2 regions of the Exiguobacterium sp. s157 genome follow, and region 2 is predicted to be linked to the other one. Evidence: riboswitches for the same ligand, from Rfam matches in the RefSeq annotation. Region 2 holds a riboswitch; the other holds the start of a gene.
What was found. Region 2 has a riboswitch for FMN ahead of KNP67_RS12490 (ECF transporter S component). Riboswitches for the same ligand answer to the same signal wherever they lie in the genome.
Positions count from the first base shown of each region.

Region 1: linked by a shared signal. The riboswitch ahead of ribD (bifunctional diaminohydroxyphosphoribosylaminopyrimidine deaminase/5-amino-6-(5-phosphoribosylamino)uracil reductase RibD) and the one ahead of KNP67_RS12490 (ECF transporter S component) in region 2 are both predicted to bind FMN.

Region 1 is NZ_JACSLQ010000002.1:542,431-554,014, reverse strand. It holds gene KNP67_RS06595 (alanine/glycine:cation symporter family protein) at 1-852, opposite strand, end outside; gene bcp (thioredoxin-dependent thiol peroxidase) at 1,084-1,521, opposite strand; gene KNP67_RS06585 (nuclear transport factor 2 family protein) at 1,534-2,349, opposite strand; gene pruA (L-glutamate gamma-semialdehyde dehydrogenase) at 2,521-4,065, shown strand; gene KNP67_RS06575 (iron chaperone) at 4,120-4,488, shown strand; gene KNP67_RS06570 (ZIP family metal transporter) at 4,538-5,353, opposite strand; gene ribH (6,7-dimethyl-8-ribityllumazine synthase) at 5,447-5,911, opposite strand; gene KNP67_RS06560 (bifunctional 3,4-dihydroxy-2-butanone-4-phosphate synthase/GTP cyclohydrolase II) at 5,908-7,092, opposite strand; gene ribE (riboflavin synthase) at 7,092-7,733, opposite strand; gene ribD (bifunctional diaminohydroxyphosphoribosylaminopyrimidine deaminase/5-amino-6-(5-phosphoribosylamino)uracil reductase RibD) at 7,714-8,793, opposite strand; FMN riboswitch at 8,946-9,088, opposite strand; gene KNP67_RS06545 (undecaprenyl-diphosphate phosphatase) at 9,183-9,995, opposite strand; gene KNP67_RS06540 (homing endonuclease associated repeat-containing protein) at 10,449-11,090, shown strand; gene KNP67_RS06535 (GGDEF domain-containing protein) at 11,515-11,584, opposite strand, start outside.
Region 2 is NZ_JACSLQ010000007.1:2,089-13,672, reverse strand. It holds gene KNP67_RS12520 (S8 family serine peptidase) at 1-924, opposite strand, end outside; gene KNP67_RS12515 (NAD(P)/FAD-dependent oxidoreductase) at 1,162-2,217, opposite strand; gene KNP67_RS12510 (YuzB family protein) at 2,315-2,551, shown strand; gene KNP67_RS12505 (NupC/NupG family nucleoside CNT transporter) at 2,762-3,973, shown strand; gene KNP67_RS12500 (2'-5' RNA ligase family protein) at 4,037-4,582, shown strand; gene KNP67_RS12495 (nucleotidyltransferase family protein) at 4,674-5,201, opposite strand; gene KNP67_RS12490 (ECF transporter S component) at 5,331-5,918, opposite strand; FMN riboswitch at 6,078-6,219, opposite strand; gene KNP67_RS12485 (HesB/IscA family protein) at 6,317-6,673, shown strand; gene KNP67_RS12480 (hypothetical protein) at 6,715-6,957, opposite strand; gene KNP67_RS12475 (NAD-dependent epimerase/dehydratase family protein) at 7,087-7,941, shown strand; gene KNP67_RS12470 (NAD(P)/FAD-dependent oxidoreductase) at 7,977-8,954, opposite strand; gene KNP67_RS12465 (NAD(P)/FAD-dependent oxidoreductase) at 9,221-10,432, shown strand; gene KNP67_RS12460 (YuiB family protein) at 10,559-10,876, shown strand; gene glcT (glucose PTS transporter transcription antiterminator GlcT) at 10,982-11,584, shown strand, end outside.

The DNA.
Region 1 (11,584 bases), on a different contig from region 2:
GAGGCCCGCCTCATTCGAGAACACGCCGCGTGCGACCCCGTATCGAATCGCGGCACCGAGCGCCCCACCGCCGATAGCTTCCGCACTGAACGTGCTCGAGAAGATGGTCGCGAACGCCGACGGAATCAACTCGAAGTTCATGACGAGGATGACGAGACCCCCACCGACATAGCCGATGATCATAACGGGCACGAACACGCCGACGACTTTCCCAATCGATTTGACGCCCCCGAGGATAACGAATCCAGTCAGCACCATGAGCCCGATGCCCGTCACGAGCATCGGGATCCCGAATGACGTGTTGAGTGCCATACTGATTGAGTTCGTCTGGACGCCGTTGCCGATGCCGAACGCGGCAATCGCAGCGAACAAGGCGAACGTCATGCCGAGCCACTTCTTCTTCAAGCCGTGCTCCAAGTAATACATCGGTCCGCCGGCAATCTCGCCCCGCTCATCGACGACACGATATTTGACGGCGAGAATCGCCTCGGCGTACTTCGTCGCCATCCCGATGAAACCGGAGAGCCACATCCAGACGATGGCGCCCGGTCCCCCGAGGACGACCGCCGTCGCAACGCCGACCATGTTCCCGGTCCCGACCGTGGCCGCGAGCGCTGTCATGAGCGCTTGGAAGTGAGAGATGTCACCGCGTTGCTTTTTCTGTTTCTCTGCTTCCGCTCCCGTTTTCTGTTTCGGGAGGAACGCCTCTTTCAAACCGTATCCGAGCCGCGTCACTTGGATAAAGCCGAGCCGGAACGTCAAATAGACGCCTGTCCCAATCAATAGAATCAATAAGTGTGGCCCCCAGACGAGGTTCGATAAACTCGTCAGGACCGCTTCAAACTTTTCCATGCTAATATGCCCCCTATGTAAATCTGGTGTTCACCGTTCCTTCATATTTTTCAGAACATTCTCAACTTCGTCAAGTTGACAAGGCATTAATCCGGTCCGATGTCGTGTAATATTTTTGTAATATACCACTTTTGCGCTTTATCTTAACCTGATTCTGAATTTAGTATTTGAAATAAAATTGTAATGCGAGGCGCACAAAAAAACGGCCCCCGTTTCGGAAGCCGTCTCGTTTCATGTCGTGAGCGCCGCGACGACCTCGTCGACGTGCCCGTTCACTTTCACACTGCGCCATTCCTGTTCGATATAGCCGTCCTCGTTGATGAGGAACGTCGAACGGACGATGCCGTAGTACTCTTTCCCGTAATTCTTTTTCAATTGCCAGACGCCGTATAGCTCCGATACCTCATGCGTGTCGTCAACGAGCAAATCGAACGGCAGCTCATGTTTGGCGATGAAGTTTTGGTGCTTCTTCTGGCTATCGGCCGAGATACCGAGGACGACGGCCCCGTTCAATCGCGGTGTCGCATCGCGGAAGTCACATGCCTCGGTCGTACAACCCGGTGTCGCGTCCTTCGGGTAGAAATAAAGCACGACTTTCTGGCCCCGGTAGTCCTCGAGCGAGATCATGTCCCCATTTTGGTTCGGTAATGTGAATGTCGGTGCTAACATGTTATTTCCTCCTTATCCGAACGATGGGTCGACGAGATTCTCGTCATAACCGTCGATCGCTTGTTCTAATTTTTGTTTGAGCGGTTCGAGCGCTTCGAGATACTCGACCGGGTCTTCTGTTGCAGCGGCCTTTTTAAGTGCCGCCTCATTGTCGGTATACCACGTCCGGTACGCCTCGAAGTAGTCGGCCATCGTGTCTTGGTTCTCCGGTACGGTGAGCGTCTCGGCCATGAGCAAGAAGACGTTATTGTCGGCCTCGAGCGCGACGTAGTCGGTCTGGGCGTTCACTTGGTCATAAATCGGGCCAGCCTCGTCTTCTGGCACTTCGGCGAGACGAGCGTTCGCTTCCGGGTTCACCCCGTACTCGTTCGCCTCGATTCCCGTCAACATGTCGCCGACTTCCCCAATCACGTCGGCCGGGATGAGAGCCGGGGTGACGACGAGTTTCCAGTCCTCCCCTTCTTTGATAGCGACTTTCGAGAGTCGGTTCGGCAGTTCATTGCCGTCCGCGTCCTCCATCTCATGGACGATGAACGCGACGTCCCCGTCCTCATTCACCCAGCTCTCGTACATATCGCCCGGCGTGAGGCCACGCATCTCGGCACCGGTCGCCGGGATGTCGGTCAACTCGCCCGCATAGTCGATGGCTTTGAGCGCCGCCGCATCCCCGTTTTCGAGCGCTTGTTGGTATGACGTATACAAGGTCTCGACCGCTTCCGGGAGCGGCGCTTTCGTCTCTTCGGTCGCCTCTTCCGTCGGCGTTTCGTCCGCCGTTCCGCATCCCACGAGCAACACGGTCAGCACGAGCGGCATCATCCACTTGTTCATTCAATCATTCCCTTCGCAAGTCGTCCTGTACTCTCATCCTACCACGACTCGATTTCGAGCGAAAACGACACGCTTTTCTGGAAAATTGTTTCACTAGGATTTCACCACGATTTTCGATACAATACAGACGTAAGCGCTTCAATATACGATCACTTTTAAGGGGGAACGAGAATGATTCCATACAAACATGAACCATTCACAGACTTTACAAACAAAGAGAACGCCGCAGCCATCCAAGCGGCGATCGAGAAAGTCAACGGTGAGCTCGGAAAAGACTATCCGCTCGTAATCGGTGGGGAGAAAGTTACGACGGAAGGCAAAATCACGTCTTACAACCCGGCCAATAAAGAAGAAGTCATCGGTCACGTCTCGAAAGCGAACCAAGAGCTCGCTGAGCGTGCGATGCAAGAAGCGCTCACAGCGTTCGACTCATGGCGCCATGTCGATCCGGCCGTCCGTGCCGACGTCTTGTTCAAAGCGGCGAACATCGTCCGCAAGCGCAAGCACGAGTTCTCAGCTTACCTCGTCAAGGAGGCAGGCAAGCCGTGGAACGAAGCGGACGCGGATACAGCAGAAGCGATCGACTTCATGGAATACTATGCACGTCAAATGCTCGAGCTCAAACCAGGTAAAAAAGTCGAGAGCCGTCCGGGCGAATACAACCGCTATGACTACATCCCACTCGGGGTCGGGATCGTCATCAGCCCTTGGAACTTCCCGTTCGCAATCATGGCAGGGACGGCCGTCGCGGCTATCGTTGCCGGTAACACGATCCTCTTGAAACCAGCATCGACGACACCGATCGTCGCTGCGAAATTCGTCGAGGTCATGGAAGAAGCAGGCCTTCCGAAAGGCGTCCTCAACTTCATCCCAGGACCAGGTGCAGAAGTCGGTGACTATCTCGTCGACCATCCGAAGACACGCTTCATCAGCTTCACAGGTTCACGTGATGTCGGCTTGCGCATCAACGAGCGTGCGTCGAAATTGAACGACGGCCAAATCTGGCTCAAACGCGTCATCGCAGAGATGGGCGGAAAAGATACGATCGTCGTCGACGAATCAGCGGATCTCGAACTCGCGGCCCAGTCAATCGTCAAATCGGCGTTCGGCTTCTCTGGTCAAAAATGTTCGGCTTGTTCTCGTGCCGTCATCGTCGACAGCGTGTATGACACGGTGCTCGACCGCGTCGTCGAATTGACGAACGAACTCTCGGTCGGCAACACGGAGCAAAACGAACACTTCATGGGACCGGTCATCGATGCGGCCGCGTTCAAAAAAATCACATCATACTTCGACGTCGCCAAAGAAGAAGGCAAAATCGTCGCCGGTGGTAAAGCCGACGACTCGACAGGCTACTTCATCGAGCCGACGGTCGTCGCTGACGTCGCGCCGAAAGCACGTCTCATGCAAGAAGAAATCTTTGGACCGATCGTCGCCTTCACGAAAGCGAAAGACTTCAAAGAAGCGATCGACATCGCCAACAACACGGAATACGGCTTGACGGGTGCTGTCCTCACGCGTGACCGCTCGAACCAAGAGTACGCGCGTCAGAACTTCCACGTCGGGAACTTGTATTTCAACCGTGGTTGCACAGGCGCCATCGTCGGCTATCAGCCGTTCGGCGGGTTCAACATGTCAGGTACAGACTCAAAAGCAGGCGGACCGGATTACATCCAGCTCCACATGCAAGCAAAAACGACGTCTGAGACGTTTTAATCAATCAGCCCGGCTCATCTGAGTCGGGCTTTCTTTCACCAAAGGAGGTTTCTCATGGAGACGTTTGACGATTTTTTAGCAACGATTGACGACCTGGAACACCGTGCCAAACTGGACGACATATTCGTGTGGGTCCGGGAGACATTCCCGCACCTCGAGGAACGCATCGCCTGGAATCAGCCGATGTTCACCGATCACGGGACGTTCATCATCGCCTTCAGTGTGGCCAAAGCACACTTTGCCGTCGCGCCGGAGGCCGTCCCGCTCGAGGTGTTCCAGATGCAAATCCGGGAGGCGGGCTATACGCAGACGAAACAGCTGTTCCGTATCAAGTGGAGCCAAACCGTCGACTACGATTTGCTTCGTGACATCATCGCGTTCAATATCGAAGATAAGGCCGGTCACACGTCGTTTTGGCGTTGATCTGAAAGAAGGAGCGATGACGCACATGTCACCGCTCCTTTTCTGTGGCTTATCCTAACGCCACGTCCAAAATCATCATGATGGTGAAGCCGAGCATCAACGCCATCGACGCCATATCTTTATGCCCATTCTCTTGCGACCCCGGGATCACTTCTTCGACGACGACAAAAATCATCGCCCCGGCGGCAAAGCTGAGCGCGAACGGCAAGAGCGGCTCCATGACGAGCACGGCCCAGACGCCGACCAGTGCGGCCGCCGGTTCGACCATGCCCGATAACTGACCGTAGAAAAAACTTCGGCGCCGGGAGAGCCCGTCCCGTCTGAGCGGGAGCGATACGGCGGCACCTTCCGGAAAGTTTTGAATACCGATGCCGATGGCCAAGGCGATGGCACCCGTTAGCGATGCGGACGGGAAATCGGCCGCGACCGCCCCGAAGGCGACGCCGACGGCCAGTCCTTCCGGGATGTTATGCAGCGTGATCGCCAAGACGAGCAACGTGCTACGCTTCCGTTTTTGCGGACGGATGCCCTCCACTTCTTTGAGGGAAGACGTCGGATGCACGTGCGGAATCAGTTTGTCGACGACTGCCAAAAACAGACCACCCACTAAAAAACCGACGGTGGCCGGAAACCAAGCCGGCATCGCGTCTTGTTCCGCCATTTCGATGGCCGGGGCGAGGAGTGACCAAAAACTGGCCGCTATCATGACACCGCCGGCAAACCCGAGCATGCTGTCCATCAACCGCTCGTTAATCGACTTCGTCATGAAGACGATGGCCGCCCCGAGCGCGGTCATCCCCCATGTGAACATCGTCCCGAGCAACGCCTGCATGGCCGGGCTCAGTTGAGCCACCCATTCCCACATCACCATCGCCTCCTTCCACCCTATCCTTTTCCCGGGACGCATGCGTCGCTAACGACAAAAAAGAGGAGAGCTGGTTCGCTCTCCCCCGTCCAATTAAAACGCGCGCATCAAGTTCGCCATCTCGATGGCCGACGTTGCCGCTTCCCAACCTTTGTTCCCGGCTTTCGTTCCAGCTCGCTCGATCGCTTGCTCAATCGTCTCGGTCGTCAAGACACCGAAAATGACCGGTACTTCTGACTGATAACTCGCCTGGGCGATGCCTTTCGCCGCCTCGTTACAGACGTAGTCGAAGTGTGGTGTCGCCCCACGGATGACGGCCCCGAGTGTGATGACGGCATCATATTTCTTGCTCATCGCCATCTTCTTCGCGACAAGTGGGAGTTCGAACGCCCCAGGGACGAATGCGATCTCGACGTCGTCTTGTTCGACGCCGTGGCGCTTCAACGCATCCTTCGCCCCGTCTAGCAAGCGCATCGTGATGAGATCGTTGAACCGTCCGACGACGATTCCGACTTTCAAGCCTTTTCCGACCAAGTTTCCTTCAAATGTATGCATCATGATTCTTCTCCTCCAAAGTGATTCATTTTTTGTTGTTTCGTCATTCGGTACTTCTCGTTCGCCGCATGGGCGCCGACGAGAATCGGGACACGTTCGATGACCGTGATGCCGCACGCTTCTAACGCATCGACTTTTTCCGGGTTGTTCGTCATGAGCCGGACGTTCGTGACGCCGAGGTCACGAAGCATGGCCGCGCTGACCCGGTAATCGCGCAAATCGGCATGAAGTCCGAGCGCAACGTTCGCCTCGACCGTATCAAGCCCTTGTTCTTGTAGTTCGTACGCCTTCAATTTATTGAGCAGACCGATGCCACGCCCTTCTTGTCTCATATACAAGATGACACCGCCTTCGGCTTCCACTTTCGCCATCGCTGTGTCCAGTTGTGGCCCGCAATCGCAACGATGGGACCCGAAGACGTCACCGGTCAGACATTCGGAATGAATCCGGACGAGCGGTGCGTGTTCGATCTCACCTTTGACGAGCGCGACGTGTTCTTCCCGGTCGAGGACGTTCCGATAACCGATCAATCGGAAGTCCCCTTTCACCGAGGGGAGCGAGACGTCCGCCTCTCGTTCGACGAGGTCCGTCTCCATATAGCGAACTAATTCCTCAATCGTGATGAATTTTAAATCATGCGCTTGTGCGACACGTTCAAGGTCCGGCAACCGGGCCATCTCGCCGTCCGGACGGATAATCTCACAGATGACGGCGACTGGTTCACTTCCGGCAAGTCGCGCCAAATCGACCGACGCTTCCGTATGCCCGCGCCGGACGGAGACGCCACCTTTTTTGGCGATGAGCGGGAAGATATGACCAGGACGTTGGAAATCGGCCGGACGGGCGTTGCTATTCGCGAGTTCGCGCACCGTATGGGCCCGCTCGCTCGCCGAGATGCCCGTCGTCGAATCGACGTGGTCGACACTGACCGTGAACGCCGTGCCGTGCGGGTCGGTACTGTTCGCGACCATCGGCTGCAAGTCGAGCCGGACGGCCACTTCTTCAGCGAGAGAAGCGCAGACGAGCCCTTTGCCTTCCGTGATGAGGAAATTCATCGTCTCTGCTGTCATTTTATCCGCGAGGACGACGAAGTCCCCTTCGTTCTCCCGGTCCTCATCGTCGACGACGATGATGGGACGTCCCATCTTCAACTCTTCGACTGCTTCTTTAATCGAGTGAAACATTACCATCCCGCCTTTCCATACCCTTGTGACGCCAGCGATTCGAGCGTCATCGGTTTTTGACTTACGAGTTTTTCCATATACTTAGCCAACATGTCACATTCCAAATTGACCGCATCCCCAGCCTGTTTCATCCCGAGCACTGTCTCACTGTACGTGTGCGGGATGAGCGACAACGTGAAGCCGCGTTCCGTCACATCAAACACCGTCAAGCTCGTCCCGTCGACCGAAATCGAACCTTTCGGGACGATATAACGGAGGAGAGATGGCTCACAGCTGATGTCGACATAGACCGCGTTCGCGAGCGATTGTTTTTTGACGATGCGCCCGACCCCGTCGACGTGACCCGATACGAAGTGACCACCGAAGCGTCCGTTCGCGGGCATAGCCCGCTCCAAGTTAACGTTCGTGCCGGGGCGGACCCCGTCGAGACTCGACGCCTTCAGCGTTTCCGGCATGACATCGACCGAGAAGCTGTCACGATCGAACGTCGTCACGGTGAGACAGATGCCGTTGACGGAGATACTGTCACCGAGCTTCACGTCCTCGAGGACGATTTTTCCGGCGAGCGTGAGCCGGAGGGACGGACCGTTGCGTTTCACTGCCTTGACACTGCCGATTTCTTCAACGATTCCCGTGAACATCGGACTCCCCCTCTCGCATGATGAGTTTGATGTCGGCGCCGACCGTCTCGACCGATTGCACGTCATATCGATTGATTGCATCGAGCGGACCGTCATGATGCGAACGGTAAAATCCGCCCTTGCCGCCGAACACGCGCGGTGACTGGTACATGACCCACTCGTCGACGAACCGTCCGTCCAAGAGTGATGTGACGAGCGTCGGTCCCGCTTCGACGAGCAGACGACCGATGCCGCGTGCGTAGACGTCTTGCAGCACAGCGTCGAGCGACGTGTACGCCGCGAGTTCGACGCCGCGCTCGATGAACGCGTCCCGCTTCGTTTGATCGTCGGACGTCGTGTAGAGTAGCACCGGCACATCGTTCGCCGTCCGGACGAGCTGACTTGACAGCGGCGTGCGTAACTCTCGGTCTAGCACGACCCGGAGCGGTTCCGTCGTCTCGCGGTCGAGCCGGACGGTGAGGGCCGGGTCATCAGCGAGGACAGTGCCGACACCGGTCAAAATCGCATCGACCGACGCCCGCAGTTCATGGACGTCCCGTCTCGCTTCGGTTCCGGTCACCCACTTGCTGTCACCGGTATCGAGGGCGACTTTGCCGTCAAGGCTCGTCGCCGTCTTTAAGATGACATACGGCCGTTTCGTCTCGAGCGAGCGCAAGAACGCCACGTTGAGCGTTCGTGCCTCACTCTCGAGCAGACCGACTTCGACATCAATCCCGGCCGCTTTCAATCGAGCGATGCCTTGCCCTGACACGAGCGGATTCGGGTCGGTCATCGCGATGACGACCCGTTTGATGCCCGACTCTACGACTAAATCGGCACACGGCGGTGTCTTGCCATAATGCGAGCACGGTTCGAGCGTGACATACATCGTGGCGCCATAGGCGGCAGCACCGGCCATGCGGATGGCGTGCACTTCGGCGTGCGCTTCCCCCGCCTTCAAGTGGGCGCCGAACCCGACGACTCGACCGTCCTTGACGACGACGGCCCCGACGCGCGGATTGACGCCGGTCGAAGAGGCGGATTTGGCCAATTGGATGGCTTGTTGCATGTACTGTTGCATAATCTCCCTCCTTGTTTCGTACAAACAAAAAGACCTCAAGGAATGATCCTCAAGGTCTCGGTGGGAGTCGTCCGTCGTCATTTGGGCAAGCCAAATAAGCGTTTTCTTTACAGAAAAACGTACGACGAACTACAGGTCGCGTGGACCTGTCATGTTTCCTTCTCCCATCCAGACTATACTGTCGGCTCTAGAATCGCACTAGATCCACCGTTCGCACACGTGCGACCGGGTCACGGACTTAAGGCTCGCGCCCATCACCGCCGGTTGGGACTTTCACCCGACCCCGAAGGAATATTTGTTTGTACGTCTCCACTTTAGCGCAAAAATAAATGGATGGCAAAACGAAATGCGCAAAAAAAGCGCCGCTCGTGTGAGCAACGCTTTGTAAATCAAGCCAAGAATAAAACGACGAGGAGTCCGACAACCCAGCAATAGAAGGAGAAGTATTTGAGCTCGCCTTTCGCCATGATGTGCTGGAACCATTTGAGCGAGATGGCCGTGAGCGCATACGAGGCGATGAACGCCAAGATGAGCGGTCCGAACAAATCACGTGTTTCTGGATTCGTGAACAACTCCGGTCCCTCTAAAATCGTCACCCCGAGACTGATCGGGATGAACAGGAAGAACGAGAAGCGAAGCGCCGACTCTTGTTTGATGCCGAGCAACATCGCCATGACGATTGTCGCCCCGGAGCGACTGATCCCTGGGATGAGCGCGACCGCTTGAGCGAGACCGATTAAGATGGCGTCGCGGAGCGTGATGCCGCCGTCTCCTTTATTCCCTCGCATATTCCGGATGAACCAGAGCGCGACCCCGGTCAGGATAAGCGTATAACCGACCGTGGCGACGCCGCTGAGCTTCTCGCCAATCCAATCGCCGAACAGGACGCCGAGCACACCGGCTGGGACCGTGGCGACGAGCAAGAGACCAATGAACTTGACGTCGACCATCGTCTCGTCACTGCGGTCCTTTTTAAACAAGAACGTCCACAGACTGACGACGAGACGGACGACGTCCTGCCGATAAATCGTTAACACGGCGAGCAACGAGGCAAAGTTCACGAAAATCTCGAAGGAGAGCCCCGGTAACTCGATATCAAACAGCTCTTGGAAGATGACCAAGTGACCGCTTGATGAGATTGGAATCGGCTCGGTGAACCCTTGAATCAAGCCGAGTAGGAGATAAAATAACCATATTGTCATATCGTAACATCCTCTTTTCTTATTTACATCAATTCCATTATTTTAGCAGACCGTTCGTTTCACTGACCACCCTTTCAAAAAAAAATCGTTATTTTCAAAACTTTCATTTGATTAGTCTGAAAATTAAATTTATTATAGAAGAGTACTCAACTGGTGCGACGGTGATGACCCCATTGGCCAGTTGGGTACTTTTTCGTACAGATTATTACATATTAGCCACGATAAAACTTTTTGTTTACAATTGAACCCATTTAATATTAAATTTGTAATAGAACTGTTACCATTTTTTCAAAGTATAAACAGGACTTTAGACCTACCCGTTCATAAAATCGGTTTAAAAAAACTTGAACAATGCACTTATAAATTGTAAAAACTGGCCGATAGTATGATTGTAGAAGCAACTTCGTCATCTTTGTCGGTTCAGATATGAGTCCATGGAAGGAGGAACCATCATTGAGTCAAACGCTATCCACTAAATCCCACCACTTGTCCACCGAACAGCAGAGGATGATTCACTGTATTCGACTGCTCGGCGACTTGTTGAAGGAACGTCCACGACGCTCTGTGTATCGTCGCTTCGCGATGGAACAAAGCTGGCCATCTCCCGAGTCGATTATCCGACAGTTCGGGTCATGGGCCGAGGCGCTTGCAATCGCCGGCTATGAATGGCACGGAGAGGCGACTGTCGATCTCCCGGACAAAATGCCAAAGTACACGCGTGAAGATATCATCGAGACACTCGCCCTCTACTCGCGCGACATGGGATCGATTATCACGCTCAAAAAGTATCAGGAATGGCGCAAGCTCCATCCGAAAGCACCGAGCCATTACCATATCGTCAAGACGTTCGGTTCGTGGCATGACGCCTGCGCCGAAGCCGGACTTGAAGCGAGTGTGACGTACTCGAAATCAGAGCTCTCCACCGCACTCCGTGAAGCGATTCACGAGATGGGCTTCTCTCTTTCCTTCGAAGCGTATCGCGAATGGGCAAAACGGAACAACAAACCATCCACGAAAGCAATTCTTCATCGTTACGGTTCATGGTCGGCTGCGATTCACGCGGTCGAGTCAGAAATTTTCAATCAGAAATTATAATCTTTCATTCATAAGGAGGACGCCGGGTATCCGGTGTCCTCCTTTATTTTGTAGATGTTGCGTCATCGTCCTTTCGGCGCCCACGCTTTCTGCAGGCAATCCCGGAGCCGCATCGCTTACGCTGCTGGGTCTCCGTCGGATTGCTATCCTGCAAGAGTCGGGGCGCCGACGGACGAGCGCATCGAAAGCGCCACGGTACATCAATATCCCGTGTCAGACATGGAAGTTCGTTCAATATTTGTTGAACGATGCCTTGGCCGGTGCCCGAACTCCTAGGGGAGAGCGATGCAAGGATGACTCCGTAAAGCGCGGCACGCGCTGCGGAGGCATCCGCATCGCCCCAGGAACGGAGGGCGTCGGCCGAACATCGTTCATGTTGATTAGACGAAAAAGAAGAACACCGGCTTATTCGTGTTCTCTTTCATCATTGAATCCGTTCCGTCGACGTGTCGCGATAATGGGCGACACGGTCCCGCCCGTTGAATTTTGCACCG
Region 2 (11,584 bases):
TTGGCCGTATCCGCCAGTTGCGAGTGTCGAGTTGATGCTCACGCCTGGTGCCGCGACTTCGACCGTGCTGCCTGTAGCCGAGAATGAGGCGCGATTGTTGTTGATGTCCGTCGCTGCGACAGCGATGGCCGAGCTGTATCGGGCCGGGTAGTTGACGAGGTCGCCCGATCCGTCGGTGCGTCCGTTGTTACCGGCTGCCGCGACGACGAGGATGCCAGCATTATTGGCACGGTCGACGACTTGTTGGAGCGTTGAGGATGGACTCGTCGTCCCGAGACTCAAGTTGATGACGTCCATATCGTTCGTGATTGACCAATCGATCCCGGCGATAATACTCGATAGGCTACCGCTACCGTTCGCCTCGAGTGCCTTGACGGCGTAAATGCTCGCCTCGTGGGCAATCCCGACGGTCCCAATGCTGTTGTTACGGGCCCCGATAATACCAGCGACGTGCGTCCCGTGACCGTTGTCATCCGCGTATGAGCTCGTGACTGTACTGAACGAGGCACCACCAGAAATCGTCAAATCAGGGTGCGGCGAGATTCCGGTATCAACGACCGATACTTTCACGCCTTTCCCGGTGTAGCCACTCTGCCAAGCTGATGGAGCTTTCAACTTCGGAATGCCCCAGTCTTGCGTCTGATTTTCGATTTGTACCGTTTGATCGACTTCCATGTGGGCGACGTTCGGGTTGTTCTTCAAGCCATTCAAGGCAGCCTTCGGTACTTCGAGCGCTGCGGCCGGAATGTTTTTGTACTGTTGGCGAACTTCCATGCCTTCGATTGAGAGCGGGATGTTCTTCGCTGACTCTTTGAAGACGACGATGACGCGTTCTTTCGATTTGTTGGGAGCAGCTTCCGCGGCTTCCGGGACGGTTGACAAGACGAGCAATGAGGCGAGGACGGTGCTACAGATTTTTTTCAACTTGTTTCCTCCTTCGGGTTATGTAGGCGAGGCGACACGAAGTCGTTCGGCCGTGACCCTAGAGTAACAAGTTTTGCCAACGGGTAGAATATGTCAATCGAATCAATAATCTGAATATTTAGATAAGGATACAGGGGATTCAGATACAAGACTTTTGGCTCAACACGACGGTGGCTGAACGACAAATGGATTGCTTTACACTAAAAAGGATCGACCGAGATGGCCGACCCAGGCATGTTATTTAATGACTTTATGTTTCCAAAGAATTCCGGACTTGAGCAATCGCGCGACTTTTCCGGTGAGCGACTGCTTGCCCATGAAGACGCCGAATCCGGCCTTCTTCCCAAGCGATCCTAACGTGCCTCGGAGTTTGATATCCGGCAAATCTGGATACCCGACACCTTTCCATTTACAGAGTAGCACTTGGACGATCTGTTCGGCCTGCGCTTCCGCGAGCTGACCCGAAGGTGCATACGGCAGGCTGGCGTTGTCCCCGACGACGAAGATGTCGGGCTGTTCCGGGACGTAGTGGTGTGGTGTCAATTTGACACGTCCACCCCCGTCGAGTTCCCAACCTTGGTTGCGGACGACGGCGACCGGTTGAATCCCGGCGGTCCACACCGTCAAATCGGAAGCGAAGTGCTGTTCATGGTTCCATAACCCATCGGCGTCGACCCGGACGATGTTCGAGTTATTGATGACTTCGACACCATGTTCCTCGAACCAAGACTGGACATACATCGAGACGCGGTTTGATAGGAACGATAGGACGGACGGGCCGCGGTCGAACAAACGGACCGTCAAGTCGGGACGACTCTCGCGCAGCTCGCTGGCGAGCTCGACACCGGACAGGCCGGCACCGACGATCGAGACGACCGATCCCGGAGATAGGCCGTTGATTGCTTGCTGGGTCTTGCGTGATTCTTCTAACGTTTGGATGCTGTACGTGAACTCGGCGGCACCGGGCACGTTGTGATACTTGTCCTCGCAACCGAGGCCGATGACGAGGTCGTCGTACGGCACTTTTTCCCCGCTCGCGAGCAGGACCATTTTGTCCCCCGTATCGATATCGGTGACTTGGCCGTATATGTAGTCGACCTCTTCTGGAAAATCGATGCGGATGTCACGATCCGACACGGTCCCCGCCGCAAGTGCATAATACTCTGTTTTTAATCCATGGTAAGGTAGACGGTCGATGAGTGTGATCGATACGTCCTTCAGCTGATGGCCGAGGACACGTTCGATTACACGCATACCCCCGTAACCGCCTCCCAAGACGACTAATTTGCGCATAAAAATCCCCCTTTGTTACACTTCAACTGTATCATGTTATAATACGCCGTAGAAGAACCATTTTCCTGCTTTGAAGGAAAGGGGAAGGGTGAATGACATGATGAATCCGATCATTGAGTTCTGTGCCTCCAATTTAGCGATGGGTTCACAAATCGCCCGCGCCAAATTAGAGTCCGATCCAGACTTAGACGTCGTCGAATATGGCTGTACGGGCTACTGCGGCGTCTGTTCGCTTGACTTGTTTTGTCTCGTCGATGGTGAGGTCGTGACCGGGGATACACCGGAACAACTCGTGACGAATGTATATGAAAAAATTGAAGAAATGGCATGGTGAAAAAGTTTGAAGGACCTTCAAACTTTTTTTATTTTGACCGTTTTGACCCGTTGCATTTTTAAAAAGGGTCTGTTATATTCAAAGAGGTTCGAATGTATGTTGTCTGACGTTTAACAACAGAAAAAGAAAGCGTTTCAAACGGTAGGACACATCTCGATTCGGGTATATCACATTATCAGGTTTCCCCAATATGAAAGGAGCACAACACCAATGAATATCATGAGCGTGGTTGGTATTTTGGCACTAATTGGAATCGCTTACATCTTCTCGACCAACCGTAAAGCCATCAAATGGCGCACCGTGCTTGCCGCTTTCGCGGTACAGTTTACGTTCGCCTTCCTCGTCCTCTTCACTACAGTAGGACGTAACGCGTTAGAATGGATCTCAGGAGGCGTCCAGAACGTCTTGAACACGGCGAACGCCGGGATTAGTTTCGTCTTCGGTACAGCTGTCGGCGGAGACAACTTCGTCTTCGCGTTCCAAGTGTTGACGATTATCGTCTTCATGTCGTCACTCATCGCACTTCTCTACTATGTAGGTGTCATGCAGTGGGTGATCCGTATCCTCGGTACGGCTCTCGCCAAAGCACTTGGCACATCACCTAAAGAATCGCTCTCAGCGACAGCGAACATCTTCGTCGGTCAGACGGAAGCACCGCTCGTCATCAAACCTTACCTTCCAACGATGACGCAATCGGAACTCTTCGCTGTCATGGTCGGTGGTCTCGCCTCGGTTGCCGGTTCAGTTCTTGCTGGATACGCTGCTCTTGGTGTACCGCTCGAGTACTTGCTCGCAGCGAGCTTCATGGCTGCTCCTGCTGGTCTCATGTTCGCGAAAATCATCGTCCCGGAAACAGACGTACCGGATGACGATATCGAAATCGCTGAAGATGAAGAGAACAAGGCAGCGAACTTCGTCGATGCAGCCGCTCGCGGTGCCTCTGACGGTCTCTTCCTTGCATTGAACGTCGGTGCGATGCTTCTCGCCTTCGTTTCATTGATCGCGCTCGTTAACTTGATTCTCGGTGGAATCGGTGGCTTGTTCGGTTTCGACGGTCTCACGCTTCAATTGATTCTTGGTTATGTGTTCGCACCGCTCGCATTCGTGATCGGTGTGCCATGGGCAGATGCTGTTCAATTCGGTAGCTTCCTCGGACAAAAACTCGTGTTGAACGAATTCGTCGCTTTCTCTGAATTCGCACCAATCATCGGTTCTGGTGACCTCTCGGCACGTACGGAAGCTATGATCGCGTTCGCACTCTGTGGATTCGCTAACATCTCGTCACTCGCTATCCTTCTCGGTGGTCTTGGTGGAATGGCACCGAACCGTCGGAACGATATCGCGCGCATGGGTGTCCTCGCGATTCTCGCAGGTACGCTTGCTAACTTGATGTCAGCCACGCTTGCTGGTCTGCTTCTCTAATCAAATACGATATACTCAGAGTGATCACTTCGGTGGTCACTCTTTTTTGGGGAGGAATGACATATGTATGGAATGATAGCGCTTTTTGATGAACAAACGGAGAAACGAATTCAAGAGGTATGGGAAGGCTTGAAACAAGAAGGAATTACTTCTTATGCATATGAAGTCTCGAATCGACAACCTCATATAACATTAGCTAGTTACAGTAGTTTGAATGTTGAGGCGTATATCGAACTGATGGACAGCTACTATCAATCGAAGGAGATTATAAATCTAACATTTAGTACGTTGGGTACGTTCATTCAATCGAGTGCACTTTTTCTTTCACCTACAATCTCATCCGGATTGAGGAGCCTCCACTTAGAGCATTATTGTATATTTGGGGAGTTTAATGATAACGCTGAGTCCTTATATTTGCCGGACTCATGGATTCCGCACTGTACACTGGCAAACAGATTGTCTAAAGAAAAGATGAAAGATGCTTTTGAATATTGTACTGATATTGTAAAACCTATAGCTGGAAAAATTGTAGAGGTGGCATTAATTGAATTAGTAACACCGATTCACGTTCGAGTATTACATAGAGTAAAATTATCCGCACAAAAGTAACAAAGCTAAGTTACTTAGGTGCATTCTTCTGTCAGGTTTGTCATATGTGACTAGGACCGATAGAAGGGATTGACCAGGAAACGGTGGGGTTTTATCGTTCCTGACGAGGTATATCCACTTCTTGGAGTCTCGGCCAAGTGGCTTGCCAATTCTTTTTATTGATCCGGACTCGATAAATATGATGGTGTGAAGCGTCGTTCGCAAAGGCCGGGGTCGGTCGTAACTTTAGTTCGACTATGTCGTCGATACCGTAAGGGGCGGCCAGCTTCAAGCGTCCGCCCGCACCAAGACTGACACCGATGGCCGTGACCGTCTCAGGGAAATGGGCCAAGGCATCGACCGCAGATTGATACGGTGGCAATTGATTGACCAGATGCATGCGGGCCTGGTTTTTGACCGACCAAGGGACGTTCGGTAACAGGTCGTGCAGTTGTGCCTCATACTGTTTTTCAATCGCCTCGTCGATGTGAGATCGGTCAAAGTAGATGACATCGACGTCCTCGATCGGCGTCGGTACTTCGTAGCCGTGCGCGTCATCCCATATTTTTGCCCGCACGTATCCGGCACAAATCCACCAATCGGGTAAACCGAGCGAAGCGACGATTGTCAACAGACGCATCAGTTCCACATCAGTCTCTAAAAAATGGGTCACATCTTCAGTCGTGTTCAATCCATCTCCTCCTATTCTCTCATTAGCATAGCGTACCTATACAAAAAGCACCTAGACCCCGGTCTAGGTGCTTGTCAGTTACGCTTGAAGTTGCATGCGCTGGCGTTCGATCCACGGCTTCAATTTGAGGAAGAGTGGGACGAACAAGGCGCTGATCAACAAGGCCTTAATGAAGTTGAACGGCAAGATACCGTATAGGACGAGGTCCGTTTTGACTGCCGGTTGCGCCATCTCGGTCATGCCGAAGAAGAACGCGTAGGCTGGTAAGATGAGCAAATAGTTCAAGATTGCCAAGCTGAGTGCCATCGTGATCGTACCGGCCACGAGGCCTGAAGCGAGCGCTTTATTCGTTTTACGTTTATGGTAGAACCATGCGACCGGATACATGAAGGCGACGCCTGCAAAGAAGTTCGCGACTTCGCCGACCGGAACGCCGCCACCGTTGAAGACATAGTAGAGGACGTTTTTTAGAGCGACGACCACGACGCCTGCGAGTGGGGAGAACACGATCCCGGCGACGAGCGCGGGAATGTCACTGAAATCCACTTTTAGGAACGGTGGTAGGAAAGGCAGCGGGAAGTTAAAGAGCATGAGGACAAAAGAAATGGCCCCGAGCATCGATAGCGTCACCAGTGTTGTCAATCGTTTGTTGCGCGTTGTTTTCATCAAAATCTCTCCTTTTGTCGCTCCTTGATGAATGGCACCCGTCGCATAGAAAAACCCGATTGTATCAAACAATCGGGAGAGTTTACGCGCATACGAAATAGATGTTCTCATCGGTGTTTAGACCACGCCGAAGAAAACATCCGGATATCGGTCGGATGCCGCCATCTTCTCCCATCCAGACTTTACTGTCGGCTTTCGAATCTCACGAAATCAGCAAGCAACGCCTTGCTCGCTCACGGGCTGAGAAGAACTTGTCTTCAATACCGCCGGTCGGGAATTTCACCCTGCCCCGAAGATGGAACGATTTAATTTTTTTTGTTACAGTTTAGTTATACAAGATATTTCACAAAATCTCAAGTCAGTTGACTTGAAGTTAAGATAACGAAGGAGGAGTTCAGATGATTCATTTGACAGAATCAGCCGCATTACAAGTCATCGATATGATGAAACAGACCGAACGCCCCGACGACCAGTACTTGCGGATCAAAGTGCAAGGGGGCGGGTGTACCGGCCTGTCTTATGGGATGGGGTTTGATGAGGATAAGACAGACAAGGACGTTCAGTTTGACCACTATGGTGTCCGTGTCATCGTCGCGGAAGCCGATCACGGGGTCGTCGACGGTCTCGAGATTGACTATAAGCAGTCGATGCTCGGAGGCGGCTTCACGATTAAAAATCCGAACGCCATCGCCACGTGCGGTTGCGGCTCGAGTTTCCGGACGGCATCGAACGCCGGGACACCTGGGGATTGCTAAACGAAAGGCCAATCATGTCTCATGATTGGCCTTTTTTGTATTCAGTCTGTCTCTTCAATCAGAATTAATCGAATGAGTTTCGAAGCCGCGTCTAACTCGATTTGATGTTGCCAAGGACGAAACGCTGTGATTTTACACGTGTCGTTCGTGATGCGGAACGAACAGACGCTCTCTTCCTCTTGGTCAAGGACCGAGTAACGGCTGAAGTCCGATAAGCTTTGGTAAATGGCATATTGTGTCGGTAATTCACACGACCATCCTTTTTCTAATGTGATCTGATGCATGCGTCTCGCCTCTTTCTTCTCTATATATATATAAGAATAACAAAAATATTCAAGGATGTGGAAGATTAGTCGAGAGGATGCAAGGGAAAATGAAAAGAGATGTCATTTCATGTAGGAGGGGCAGGGACGATGAGAAAAGTATTGATTTTCGGTGGCTCACGCTATTTTGGAAAGCGGTTGGCGCTTCGGTTGGCGGAGGCCGGTGACGATGTGACGATTGTGACGCGTGGACAACTGCAAGTACCCGAGGCGGAGGGCATCCGGTCGATCAGAGGGGACCGACAGTCGGTGGCGACGATGAAAGATTTGTCACGCGACCATTACGACCTCGTCTATGACAATATTTGTTTTAACCCGTACCAGGCAAAGATCGCCTCGGACGCTTTCATGGACCAAGTCGGTAAATATGTGCTCACGTCGACGATGTCGGTTTATGCGCCAGGCGCCGAGTTGAAAGAAAGTGATTTCAATCCGCTCCATCATGACTATCATCTCGAATCCGAACATGATTACGGGCAAGGGAAGCGAGAGGCTGAATCTTATTTCTTCCATCGCGCCTCGTTCCCGGTCGCGACGGTCCGCTTGCCGATCGTGCTCGGACCCGACGACTATACAGACCGTCTCAAGTTTTATATCGACGCCGTCCGACGGGAAGAGCCGATCGTGCTGCATCACCCGGAAGCGAAGATGGGGTTCATCTCAAGTTTTGAGGCGGCCGCCTTTCTAGAATGGGTCGGTCGGGCGAACGTGACCGGGCCGTTCAACGCGGCGAGTGAAGGGGTCATCTCGCTCGGGGCACTCATGGAACGGATCGGTCATCACTTAAATAAACCGGTCCAGATCATCAAAGATGGCGAGTCATCGCCGTACGATACGGACGTCGACTATTATATGTCGATCGCCGAGGCGAAAAAGGCCGGTTTCGTCTTCACTCAACTCGACGACTGGCTTGACCGGGTCATTGTGCAAACAATCCGCAAATGAAAATGGCCCTCATCATCGCGATGAGGGCCACATCATTATTTCCCGGCAAATACCGAAGTCGAATGTTGCGGGTGACGCGCTGTCGGGTCGACGAGCTGCTTCACTTGGTTGATGGCGATCGGGGCTTCACCGAAGCCTGTCGCAATCAATTTCACTTTTCCTTCATAAGTCGCGATGTCACCACAGGCGAAGATGCCGGCGACCGTCGTCTCCATGCGTGAGTCGACGCGGATCGTGTTCTTCTCGAACTCCATGCCCCAGTTTTTGATTGGGCCGAGCGATGAGACGAAACCGTAGTTACAGATGAGGTCGTCGATTTCGACGAATTTCGATTCGCCGTCTTTGTCCGTCAATTCGACCGACTCGATGTGTGTCTCACCTGAAAGTGACTCAATGTTATATGGCGTCCACACGTTGATCGTCGAGGCCTTCATTTGCTCGACCGTATGCTCGTGGGCACGGAAACGGTCACGGCGGTGAACGATATGGACTTCCTTGGCGATGCCTTCAAGCATGAGCGCCCAGTCGACGGCAGAGTCGCCGCCGCCAGCGATCATGACGCGGCGGTCGCGGAACTTCTCCATGTTGTCGACGAAGTAATGAAGGTTGGCATAATCTTCGCAACCATCGAGACCGAGTGGTCGTGCGGCGAATGCCCCGTTCCCAGCCGTGATGATGATTGCTTTCGTATGGTACTCGTCTTTATTCGTCGTAATCTGGAACGTGCCGTCCTCGAGACGCTCGACTGTTTCAACTGTCTCCCCGAGGCGATAGTCCTGCTCGAACTGATCGGCTTGGGCTTTTAATTGGTCAATCAAATCTTGGGCTTTCACTTTCGGGAAGCCGGCGATGTCGTAAATATATTTTTCTGGATACAGTGTCGATAATTGTCCGCCGAGCTGCGGCAAACTTTCAATCAACGCCGTATCGAGTTGGCGCATACCTGCATAAAATGCGGTGAACAGTCCGACCGGGCCGCCACCGATGATGATCACATCTTTCGTCGATTTCATCGAATTCCTCCTCAAAACGTATACATCCATTATAGTGACAATCGTGAATTAAATCCATTCTGTACAAACATCCTATACATTCAAAAAAAATTCAAGAAGATAAGCTTTTCCATTGAGAAAACGAAATAAACAGCGTACAATGAACGAGAAGCAATTGTGAACATTGGTTGAACAAGGTTTAGGCTTTATTGTGAACATTCATGTGAAAAAACACACAACATGATTGTTCAAGAAAACAAAACTATCAAAACAAGGTGGAAATGAACATGAAACGACCTAACATTGTTATTCTTGGCGCAGGTTTCGGTGGACTCATCACAGCGGTGAACCTCCAGAAGACGCTCTCAGCTGGCGACGCGAACATCACGCTCATCAACAAGCATGATTACCATTACCAGACGACGTGGCTTCATGAGCCAGCGGCCGGAACGATGAAACCGGATCAAGCTCGCATCTACATCAACGACGTCGTGAACCCGTCACGTGTGAAATTTGTCAAAGGGATCGTCGATCGCGTCGATACTACGGCAAAACAAGTCTTGCTCGTAGACGGTTCAGCCGTTGAATATGATTATGTCGTGTTCGCACTCGGCGGCGTACCTGAAACATTCGGTATCCCTGGCCTTAAAGAGAACGCGATGACAATCAGTTCATTGAACAGCGTCCGTAAAATCAAAGAACATATCGAGTACTCGTTCGCTCAATATAAAACGAACGGTTCAGCTGACCGCTCGTACGTGACGATCGTTGTCGGTGGCGCAGGATTCACAGGAATCGAGTTCCTCGGTGAGCTCGTCAACCGTGTGCCTGAGCTTTGCAAACAGTATGACGTGCCACGTGAAGCGGTTCGCATCGTGAACATCGAAGCCGCTCCGACTGTACTTCCTGGTTTCGACCCAGAACTCACGACGTACGCGCAGAAATGGCTCGAGCGCAACGGCGTCGAGATGAAACTCGGCAACGGCATTAAAGGCGTTGAGCCTGGTGTTGTCACGTTCGGTCCACTCCAAGGCGACACGACAGAGACGATTGAAGCGAACACGATTCTCTGGACAGGTGGCGTCAGCGGTAGCCCGATCGTTGAGAAGTCTGGCTTTGAAGCGGTTCGGAACCGTGTCATGGTCGAGGCGGACAACCGTGCCCCTGGTCACGACAACGTCTTCATCATCGGTGACTGCTCGGCTGTCATGGATCCGGTCTCAAACCGTCCATACCCACCGACTGCCCAAATCGCGACTCAACAAGCGCACAACGTGGCGAAAAACATCGCTGCCCTCATCAACGGGAAATCAACTTCGAAATTCACGTATGAGAGCAAAGGGACAGTCGCATCACTTGGCCATAACGATGGCATCGGCATCGTCATGGGCAAAAAGATCTTCGGTCGTAACGCTTCATTCATGAAGAAAGTGATCGACAACAAACACTTCCTCGAATTGAAGAAGTACGGTCTCGTCCTTAAAAAAGGTAAATTCTAAGCCATATATCTGAGTGGCCCGCTCATAGGAGCGGGTCACTTTTTTATTGTCGGTGGCGTACGGTTCACCTTTGACCTAAGCGCAAACGATTCGGTATAATAGACAACGGGAAAAGGGGGCAATCGCATGCATATTATCCAGGCTGTCATTGGGGCGATTCTTTATTTGGTCATCTTCTTCAGCATCGGCTTCATTTTGAACATGCTGCTTAAAAAAACATGGACGCTCGTGTTCATCTATCCGATTTTCGTCATTATGATGATTGATAACGTCAAGCTCTCGAGTTACATCACTGAGACATCGACTGCGCTCGCCAACGTTTACGAACGCGTGCTCGGCCTTCAATTTCTGGATGTGTTCATGCTCGGTTTCGGGTTGCTCGGTGCGATTTTGGCTGGAATCACGATTCGCTACTTGCGCAAGAGTGGTTATTCAATGTTTTAAAGACGACAGAAATGTTCGTCTTTTTTGTTTTCCGCCTACTTTTTTAGGGGATGAACCGATATACTTAGTACGAAACGATTATAGTGAGTAAGGGATGCGATACGAATGACATTACCGATGTATACGATCAAGAAAGTGTTGAATAATAGCGTTGTCATTTGCCAACATGATCCGGAACCGGAAGTCATTCTACTCGGGAAAGGGATTGGCTTCGGCAAGAAAGCGGGCGATCTCGTCGACCCGGCCAGTGTCCCGGAGAAAGTGTATCAACTGACGGACAAAGAAGAGCAATCGCAATATCGTGAACTCGTCAAACACGTCGACGAGGACTTTATTGCTTTCATGCAAGAAATCGTCGGCTTTATCGAGAACAACACCGGTAAAAAAGTCGACCAACATATTCATATCGGTTTGACCGACCACTTGTTCTTCACGATGAAGCGGATTGAACAAGGGATGGAAGTCACGAATCCGTTCTTGCTTGAGACCGAATCGCTCTATCCGAACGAGTACGCGCTCGCCGAACGTATCGTCGATATGATTCACGAGCGGCTTGACGTGTTATTGCCGGACGCGGAGATCGGTTTCATCGCGCTCCACATCCATTCGGCGACGACGTTCAAAAACGTCCTCGAGGTCAATCGACACAACCAAATTATCGGGCAGATCGTTCAGACGATTGAGAGTCGTTTGAACGTCAAAATGGAC